2 regions of the Micromonospora sp. NPDC023869 genome follow, and region 2 is predicted to be linked to the other one. Evidence: predicted binding sites of a transcription regulator. Region 2 holds the regulator's gene; the other holds the start of a gene.
The links. Region 2 encodes HspR, which represses chaperone genes until heat shock. Its sites were predicted from a motif close to TTGAGTNNNNNNNACTCAA; they were not measured.
Positions count from the first base shown of each region.

Region 1: lon (endopeptidase La) is a predicted target of HspR. The motif match lies at 3,246-3,264, and genes of this name have one in related genera.

Region 1 covers NZ_JBVHKD010000016.1:2,535-7,515, forward strand. The annotation lists gene ACZ31C_RS29355 (helical backbone metal receptor) at 1-72, opposite strand, end outside; gene ACZ31C_RS29360 (PDDEXK family nuclease) at 151-1,059, shown strand; gene ACZ31C_RS29365 (hypothetical protein) at 1,327-2,604, shown strand; gene ACZ31C_RS29370 (histone-like nucleoid-structuring protein Lsr2) at 2,677-3,021, opposite strand; gene lon (endopeptidase La) at 3,288-4,981, shown strand, end outside.
Region 2 covers NZ_JBVHKD010000001.1:856,470-861,450, reverse strand. The annotation lists gene grpE (nucleotide exchange factor GrpE) at 1-754, shown strand, start outside; gene dnaJ (molecular chaperone DnaJ) at 839-2,017, shown strand; gene ACZ31C_RS03665 (heat shock protein transcriptional repressor HspR) at 2,046-2,483, shown strand; gene ACZ31C_RS03660 (hypothetical protein) at 2,693-2,965, shown strand; gene ACZ31C_RS03655 (hypothetical protein) at 3,244-3,672, opposite strand; gene ACZ31C_RS03650 (cation:proton antiporter) at 3,860-4,981, opposite strand, start outside.

The DNA of each region.
Region 1 (4,981 bases), on a different contig from region 2:
TCCGACCAGCAGACCCGGCAGGGTCACCGCCACCGCCTCGGTCAGCGAGGGCACCAGGGACACCACCCGCATCCGTCCACCTCCTCGCCTCGGGCGCGGTCGGCCACCGTCGTGGCGGTCATCGCGGGCCCACCGGGGGAGCCGCCCGGCATGATCGTCATCCTAGACTCGGTCGGTCGGCGGCAGGATTGGGTGGATACGACGATGACCGGTGGCGACGCGTGGCTGTCGACGGTTCCGGCCGGTGGGCGTACGCCTGTGCTGGCCCGCGCGGGACAGCGGGTGCACGCCGCCCCGCGTCTCGGTGACGTGATCCGGCGCCGCCCACCGGGGCTCACCGCCAGCCAGTGGAACACCGCCGCGCGGGTGGTGCTCGACCACGTGGTCTGCGCGGACGACACCGGCCTGCCGCAGTTCGCCGTCGAGTTCCGGGAGCCGGCGCCGGACGCCGCCGCCCGGCGGGTGGACCGGATCGTCGAGGCGGTCACCGCCAGCGTCGGCCTGCCGCTGCTGCGGATCGGCTCGGCTACCCTGCGCGCCGTCGACCACGGTCCGGGCATCGTCGGGTACGTGCTCGACGCCCGCCGGTACGCCGACGGTGCCGCCGGGTCGGACGTACCCGCCATCGGGTTCCGCGACATCGTCGGCCGGCTGCCGGACGGGCGCACCGGCGCGGTCAACGACCTCGGCGCGCTCGCCCGGGCCGAGGCGGTCGAGGCGTACGTGGCACGGCGACTGGCGGATCCGATCCTGCGCGGGCTGCACGTGCGCTGGGCCGACGGTCCGGTCGAGGGGTGGAGCTGGGTCGAGGTGGGTCCCGGCGAGTTCCTGGTGGAACGGGTCGTCCTGCGGACGTACCGGTTCTCCTGCGGTGTCGATCCGGCACGACTGGCCGAGGACCTCGCCGCACTCGCTGTCGGTGAGCGTCTGCGCACCCTCGATACGGAAACTCCCGACGTGATAGGTCGTGCCGATCTGCTCGACGACATCCGGCGACTCGGGCAGCGCCGCGACGAACTCGTGGACGGTTTCGCCTACGACCATCTGCACCAGGTCTGACCTGCCCCGGAGCAGTGCGCTCCGGGCCGCCGAAAAAAAGTCCACCTTCTTTTGAACTCCCGCCACGGCGGGGCCGTACCTCACCGGGAATGGACAGGATCTCCCCAACCCGCGCCGGGCGGCGCGGGAGACGGTGCGGAAAGGGCATCGTCGTCTGTCGACGTGCCACCGGTGCGTTCGAACGGCCTCCGTCGAGCGCGCCACCACGATTCCGTTCGGTCCGTCGAGTCACGCGTCAGGTACCGGATCGAGAAGGAGAGCAATTCGATGCGCAGGTCCACCCGGTCACGCAGACCATCAGGTAACACGCGGACCAAACGACTTCTGGCGGTTGGTGCCACGCTCGCCGTCTTCGGTGGCGTCGTCGCCGTTACCCAGATCTCGTCGGCCGGTGACCGACGGCCGAACAAGCAGCAGACCCGCCCGATCTCGGCCGAGTGTGTGGAGCCCAGCCCGGGTGCGACCGCGCCGACCGCCCGTGGCGCCACCACCACCCGTACGTTCCAGAACGGTCGATGGGTGACCAACCACTGGGGTGACGGGCAGCAGTCCGTGGAGGAGTGCCAGGAGACCCGCAGCGGCAACGGTGGCGCGACCACCGGTGCCTTCGCCGTGGCCTGTCCCGACGTGGTCAGCCGCCTGCCGCAGGTGCCCGACCGGGCCCGCGCCGAGGTGGACCGCAACCTGGCCCTGCTGCAGACCCAGATCACCGAGGCCGACCAGCGCCTGGCCGCCGAGGGCAACAAGGGCCAGGCGTTCATCCGCAACGCGATCCTCGACCCGCTGGCCAGCAAGCGGCGGGCCACGCTCGACCGCATCACCATCTCCATCGACCGCTTCGGCCCCCGGCCGCGCGGCCTCGCCGGTCTGGCCGCCTGCCAGGTGCAGCCGGTGAACAACAACAACGGTGGGAACAACGGCGGCAACAACCCCGACAACGGTGGGAACAACGGCGGGGGCAACAACAACGGCGGCAACAACGGCGGGGGCAACAACAACGGCCTCGACGTGCTGGCCAACAACTGCAACAACAGCCAGCTCCAGCCGCACGACGGCTTCCAGAACGGCAACCGCTGCATCAGCACCGCCTTCGGCGAGGTCGGCTCGGCGGCGAACAACCCGTCGCTGCTGATCACCGAGTTCCCGCAGCAGATCAACCGCAACGAGGGCTTCTCGCTGCGGGTCAGCACCCGCAACCTGGTCCGGGACCGGTTCCTCCCGGCCGGTCAGGGTGGCTACTACCTGGAGAGCTCGCTGCTCAACGGTGAGGGCCTGACCCGAGGCCACTTCCACACCGCCTGCCGGATGCTGAACAACACCGACGAGGCGCCGGCGGCGGATCCGGTACCGGCCTTCTTCGTGGCCACCGAGGACGGCGGCGGCGGTCGCCAGCCGGACAGCGTGGTCATCCAGATCCCGGGTCTGCCGGACTCCGGCACCGCGCAGTGCGCGGTCTGGGCCGGTGACGGCTCGCACCGTATCCCGATGTCGGAGCGGGCCAACCAGACCCCCGCCTTCGACGCGGTGCGGATCCAGGTCAACTGACCCGAAACGACACGCGGGCCGTCCGGAACGAGGTTCCGGACGGCCCGCGACGTTGTGTGGCGACGCCGCTGTTCAGCGGTTCTTGTACGCCTCGACGACCTCGACCGGGATACGACCCCGCTCGGAAATCTTGTAGCCGTTGCTGACTGCCCATTCCCGGATCGCGCGGTTCTGCTCGCGGTTCATTCCGGGGGCCGCAGCGGTGACCCGACGCGGACCGCGACCGGTGTCGGTGCTGCCGCGTCCAAGCCGTCGGCCCGCATTGATAAACGGATCCAGCGCCTTGCGCAGGACTCCCGCGTTCTCGTCGGAGACGTCGATGGTGTAGCTCACGCCATCCAGGCTGAACTCGACCGTCCGATCGGCCTTTCCGCCGTCGAGGTCGTCAGTCAGCACCGTGATTACTTTTCTCGCCATCGTCGATTACTCCCTGTGTCTGGCGGGGTGTGGTCAAAGTTTGACTCATCGCCCGGCAATTGCGCAACAAAAGCCCCTGCTTGCCGGCTCTCGCGTTTTGCGCCGCGCGTAAATCCCGATTACCCGGCGTTCCCGCGGTCGGTACGGATGTGTCGGCGTCACCTCAAGGTCGGGGTGGTTCGTGTGCTGGGTCACACCGTGGAACAACGGTGGCGCGCGTCGACTTGAGTCAGACACGCTCAACTCAATGCGATAGCAGGTGTTCGATGGCAACTCTTCCGGTACTCCCACTGACCGACGCGGTACTGCTGCCCGGCATGGTCATCCCGGTGACCCTCGACCCGACCACCCAGGCCGCCGTCGACGCGGCCCGCGCCACCGGCGACCGCAGGCTGCTCGCCGTGCCCCGCCTCGACGGCGAGTACGGCTCCGTCGGCGCGATCGCCACCATCGAGAAGGTCGGTCGGCTGCCCAGCGGCGAGCCCGCCGCAGTCGTCCGCGGCCTCGCCCGCGCCCGTATCGGCTCCGGGGTACCCGGGCCCGGCGCGGCGCTCTGGGTCGAGGCGACCGAGATCGACGAGCCCGCCCCGGCCGGCAAGGCACGGGAACTGGCCCGCGAATACCGCGCCCTGGTGACCTCCGTGCTGCAACAGCGCGGCGCATGGCAGGTCATCGACGCGATGGAGCGGATGACCGACCTCTCCGAACTGGCCGACTCGGCCGGTTACGCGCCCTGGCTCACCCTGGCGCAGAAGACCGAACTGCTCGCCGCGCCGGACGTCACCGCCCGGCTGGAACTGCTCGTCGGCTGGGTCAAGGACCACCTCGCCGAGCAGGAGGTCACCGAACAGATCAACTCCGACGTCCGCGAGGGGTTGGAGAAGTCGCAGCGGGAGTTCCTGCTGCGCCAGCAGCTCGCCGCGATCCGCAAGGAACTCGGCGAGGACGCCCCGGAGGGCTCCGCCGACTACCGGGCCCGCGTCGAGTCCGCCGACCTGCCCGAGAAGGTCCGCGAGGCGGCACTGCGCGAGGTCGGCAAGCTGGAGCGGGCCAGTGACGCCTCCCCGGAGGCGGGCTGGATCCGTACCTGGCTCGACACGGTGTTGGAGATGCCGTGGAGCACGCGTACCGAGGACAACACCGACCTGGCGGCGGCGCGGGCCGTGCTCGACGCCGACCACGCCGGCCTGGCCGACGTGAAGGACCGCATCCTGGAGTACCTGGCGGTGCGCAACCGGCGGGCCGACCGCAACCTCGGTGTGGTCGGCGGGCGCGGCTCCGGTGCGGTGCTCGCCCTGGCGGGCCCGCCCGGCGTCGGCAAGACCAGCCTCGGCGAGTCCGTCGCCCGGGCGCTCGGCCGCAGGTTCGTCCGGGTCTCCCTCGGCGGCGTACGCGACGAGGCCGAGATCCGGGGCCACCGGCGCACCTACGTCGGCGCGCTGCCCGGCCGGATCGTGCGGGCGCTGCGCGAGGCCGGCTCGATGAACCCGGTGGTGCTGCTCGACGAGGTCGACAAGCTCTCCGTGGGGTACGCCGGTGACCCGGCCGCCGCCCTGCTGGAGGTGCTCGACCCGGCCCAGAACCACACCTTCCGTGACCACTACCTGGAGGTCGACCTCGACCTGTCCGACGTGCTGTTCCTCGCCACGGCCAACGTGGTGGAGGCCATCCCCGGCCCGTTGCTGGACCGGATGGAACTGGTCACGCTGGACGGCTACACCGAGGACGAGAAGGTGGCCATCGCCCGGGACCACCTGCTGCCCCGGCAGCGGGAGCGGGCCGGACTGACCGCCGACGAGGTCGACGTCGACGCCCCGGCACTGGCCCGGATCGCGGGGGAGTACACCCGGGAGGCCGGCGTACGGCAACTGGAGCGGGCCCTGGCGAAGGTCATGCGGAAGGTCGCGGTGGCCCTCACCGACGACCCGACGCCGGTCCGTGTCGGCGCCGACGACCTGAC
Region 2 (4,981 bases):
GAAGCCACGAGCCGCTGACCCGGGCGACACCGGGTCGGCGCCGGGTGGCTCGGCGTCCGAGCCGACCGCCGGCGAGACGCCGCGCGTCGTCATCCGCAACAACCGCAAGATCAACCAGACCCGCGAGCCGGAGGGGACGGCGGCTGACGCCGGCTCCGACGTGTCGGCCGAGGGGCTGGTCGAGGACGCCGAGGTCGTGGTCGACGCGATCGAGGTCGAGGCCGAGGCGCTGAGCGAGCCGACCACCGAGGGCCCGCCCGTGGTGGACTCCCCGGCCAAGCCGGTCGGGCAGCCGTCCGAGGCGGCCGGTCGCGGGCTCGGTGCCGAGGTGGAGGCGCTCCGCGCCGACCTGGAGGAGCGCACTCGGGACCTGCAACGGGTGACCGCCGAGTACGCCAACTACCGCAAGCGGGTCGAGCGGGACCGTGGTCTGGTCACCGAGCAGGCGACCGGCTCGGTGCTGGCCGCGCTGCTGCCGATCCTGGACGACCTGGACCGGGCCCGGGAACACGGCGACCTGGTCGGTCCGTTCGGATCGGTGGCCGAGCAACTCACCACCGCGCTGGGCAAGTTCGGGCTGACCCCGTTCGGCGAGCAGGGCGACCCGTTCGACCCGACGCTGCACGAGGCCGTGGCGCACCAGACCTCGGCCGACGTCACCGAGCCCACCTGCGTGCAGGTGATGCGTCGGGGCTACCAGATCGGTGAGCGGCTGTTGCGGCCCGCGATGGTCGCGGTCGCCGACCCGGAATAGTGCACGACGGTGACCGGGCCGTTCCACCCGCCGAACTCCGGCGGGCGGGACGGCCCGGAGCCGGAGGTGGGGAGGAGGTGGACGGTGAGTTCCAAGGACTGGATCGAGAAGGACTACTACGCGGTCCTGGGCGTGGCGAAGACCGCCTCCGCTGACGAGATCAAGAAGGTGTACCGCAAGCTCGCCCGCGAGTCGCACCCGGACCACAACCCCGGCGACCCCAAGGCCGAGGAGCGCTTCAAGTCGGTCTCCGAGGCGTACGCGGTGCTCGGTGACGACGCCAAACGCCGCGAGTACGACGAGATGCGCTCGCTGTTCGGCTCCGGCGCGTTCCGGCGCGGTGCCCGCCCGGGTGGCCAGCCCGGGGGCATGCCGTTCGACGTCTCCGACCTGTTCGGCAACGCGCAGTCGGCCAGCGGTGGCCGGTTCGCCGGTGGCGGCATCTCGGACCTGTTCAGCTCGATCTTCTCGGGCGGCGCGGGTGGTGCAGGCGCTACCGGCCCGGCCCGGGGACGCGACATCGAGACCGAGGTGGCGCTCGACTTCGACGACGCGGTCCGGGGGGTGACCCTGCCGCTGACGTTGCGGGCACCGGGGGTCTGCGACACCTGCCACGGCAACGGTGCGAAGCCGGGCACGGTGCCGAGGACCTGCCAGGTCTGCCACGGTGCCGGGGTGAACCACCGCAACCAGGGTGCGTTCAGCCTCGCCGAGCCCTGCCGCAACTGTCAGGGCGCCGGGACCGTGGTGGACGAGAAGTGCCCGGAGTGCCAGGGCACGGGCGGCGTCACCAAGGCCCGTACGCTCAACGTCCGTTTCCCGGCCGGAGTGGCCGACGGGCAGCGGATCCGGCTGGCGGGCCGGGGCGAGCCGGGCGAGCGCGGCGGCCCGGCGGGAGACCTGTTCGTGCACGTCAAGGTGCGGCCGGACGAGCTGTTCGGGCGCTCCGGGGACGACCTCACGCTGACCGTGCCGATCACCTTCACCGAGGCGGTGCTCGGCACCGACCTGCGGGTGCCGACGCTCGACGGCGCGGTGACCCTGCGGGTGCCGGCGGGTACGCCGAGCGGGCGGATCCTGCGGGCCCGGGGCAAGGGGGTCAGCCGCCGGGACGGCCAGACCGGGGACCTGCTCGTCACGCTCGACGTGGTGGTGCCGGCCCGGGTCTCCGACGAGGCACGCGCGGCCCTGGAGACGTTCGCCGCGCAGACCCCGCCGGCGGCGCGAGAACATCTCGACGCGCGGGTGCGTCGGAGCGGATGATGGGTGAAGCGGTGCGGAGGTGAACGGGATGGACGGGTTCGTCGGTTCGGATGACCCCACCTACGAGGCCAAGGTGCTGATGATCTCGGTCGCGGCGCGGATGGCGGGGATGCACCCGCAGACGTTGCGACAGTACGACCGGCTCGGCCTGGTGCAGGCCGGCCGGGCGGCCGGTGGCGGTCGCCGCTACAGCGTGCGGGACGTGGTCCTGCTGCGCGAGGTGCAGCGGCTCAGCCAGGACGACGGCGTCAACCTGGCCGGGATCAAGCGGATCATCGGCCTGGAGCGGCTGTTCGAGCAGGCACAGCAGCGGGTCGCCCACCTGGAGGCCGAGCTGGAGGCCGCGTACCGCCGGATCGCCGAGCTGGAGTCGCTGGCCCGCTTCCCCGGGCGCGACCTGGTGCCGACCAACCAGACCTCCACGGCCCTGGTGGTCTGGCGTCCCCGACGCAGCCCCGGCCGCTGACGATCGATATCCGGCCCCGACGCGGTGACAACCGCGCCGGGGCCGTCTCGTGTCTGCGCTCGGGGCGGGATCGTGTGTTCGCTAGGGGCGGGACCTTGTGTTCGCGGCCAGGACCCGGCCGAATCCACCCCGTCCCCAGCCCGTCTCCGTTACCCTGAAAATCAGGTCCAAACAACTCAATCCGGACTTCGGCGCTGGCAGGGGGAGCCATGACGGACGCGGCGAAGAAGGTGGCCGAGCAGGCGGAACACCGGCTCGACAGGTTGTCCGAGAACGTCCAACGGCGATTCGACCGGATCACCAAGGGACGGTTCGCCGACCAGGTCCGCAGCGGTCGTTTCAGCGGCCAGGGCGGCCGGTCCACCGGCCCCGCCCCGTCGGGCAGCCGGTCCGCCGGCCCGGACCAGGGCCGAGCCGGTCACGGTGCCGGCCGGGTGCGGACCGACCAGCACCGCCGAGAACACGGCGGCCCACCCCGCTGAGGGGCCACAACGTACGGGCCGGGAGCCACGGGGGCTCCCGGCCCGTTCTCGTTCCCGTTCCACCGCACGTAACGGCACTTCGCCTACCGCAAGCGGCACCCCCGCCCGGCCCCCGACAGACGTCAACCCTCCCGAGGCCGGCAGGCGACGGCACGTCCGCCAGTCAGGTGTGGCCCTACCGTGCCCGGCGCAGGGATCAAGCCTGACCGCCCGGAGCCGGGCACGGTAGGGCCACACCCCCACAGCAACGGTAGGGCCACACCCCCCACAGCAAGCACCTAAAGCCGCCGCCCCTCGCGAACCAACCCACCTTCGCACCACTCGCGATACACGAACAGCTCCGGCCGGGACAGCAACATCCGGCTGTTGTGCGCCCAGGTGCGCATCATCTCGTCGCCGTTGCGCTCGGCCTGGTCGACCAGCTTGCGGAAGCGTCGCTTCGGGTGGGCCCGGAAGTTCGTCCGGATCCCGTCGGCGGCATAGATGTAGAGGCAGTGTAGCGCGAACCGGCGGGCCGGGCAGTGCGCGTCCATCGCCAGGTCGAACAGCGTCATCACCAGCCGGTCGCCGGAGACCAGCAGGTCCCAGTCGGGTGGCATGGACGTCAACGGCACCGAGTCGGGCTGGTACGCCCACGATCGCAACTCCGCCGGACTCGGGTCGACGGGGTTGGCGAAGCCGTGGAACGTTGATTCCTGCACGCTCACCGGCCAACCTTCCGTTCGCGTCGGCGCCGAGGCGTCCGCCCCCCGCGAACCCCGGCTGCTGGGGCGAAACGGTAACGCGGTACCCGTGAGTACGGGTAGCCCCTACAGAAAGCAATTCGGCATCGGTTGCCTGGCTGGGGTGGCCCGGACGGCCTGCGATCACTTTCAGTCAAGGCATCGTTACCGGTCATGGTCGATCCGGCGTTGCCGCCCCGGCTTGCTGCGTCGCCGCCCGCCGCCGCGACCAGCGCTTGAACCAGGCGGCATCGGGCAGTCGGGCCAGCACCGGACCGGTCACCACCGTGATCAATACGTACGTGGCGGCCAAAGCGGCCAGTTTCGGCGAAACGGTGCCAGCGCTCACCGCGAGGCCGGCGATGACGATGGAGAACTCCCCTCGGGGCACGAGGGTCAACCCGGCCCGCCAGCGTCCCGGCTCGGTGATGCCGACCCGTCTCGCGGCCAGGTAGCCGGTCAGCGTCTTGGTGGCGATGGTGACCAGGGCGAGCAGGACTGCGGGCAGCAGCACCGGCGGAATGTGCCGAGGGTCGGTGGCGAGCCCGAAGAAGACGAAGAAGACAGCGGCGAACAGGTCGCGCAACGGCGTCAGCAACTCGGTGGCGTGGTGGGCCACCGGCCCGGAGAGCGCGATGCCGACCAGGAAGGCGCCGACCGCCGCCGACACCTGGAGCTTCGCGGCGACCCCGGCGACCAGCAGGGTCAGCCCGAGCACGCCCAGCAGCAGCGACTCGGGGTGGTCGGCGGACATGGCCCGGGAGACGAGATCCCCGTATCGGAGCGCCACCACCAGCACGACGACCACCGTCAGCACCGCGACGCCGAGCGCGACCCCACCCTTGACCAGCCCGACCCCGGCCAGCAACGCGGTCACCAGTGGCAGATAGAACGCCATCGCGAGGTCCTCGACCACCAGCACCGACAGGACCACCGGCGTCTCCCGGTTGCCGAGCCGGCCCAGGTCCGACAGGATCTTGGCGATCACGCCGGAGGACGAGATCCAGGTGATCCCGCCGAGCACCACCGCCGCCACCCAGCCCCACCCCAGCAGCAGCGCGAACGCGGCACCCGGCAGCGCGTTGAGCACCGCGTCGAGCACCCCTGCCGGTGCCGCCGCCCGCAGGTTGCCGACCAGTTCGTCGGCGGAGTACTCCAGGCCGAGCATCAGCAGCAGCAGGATCACGCCGATCTCCGCACCGATCGCGAAGAACTCCTCGCTGGCGTGCAACTCCAGCACGCCGCCGTGGCCGAGGACCAGACCGGCCAGCAGGTAGAGCGGGATCGGGGAGAG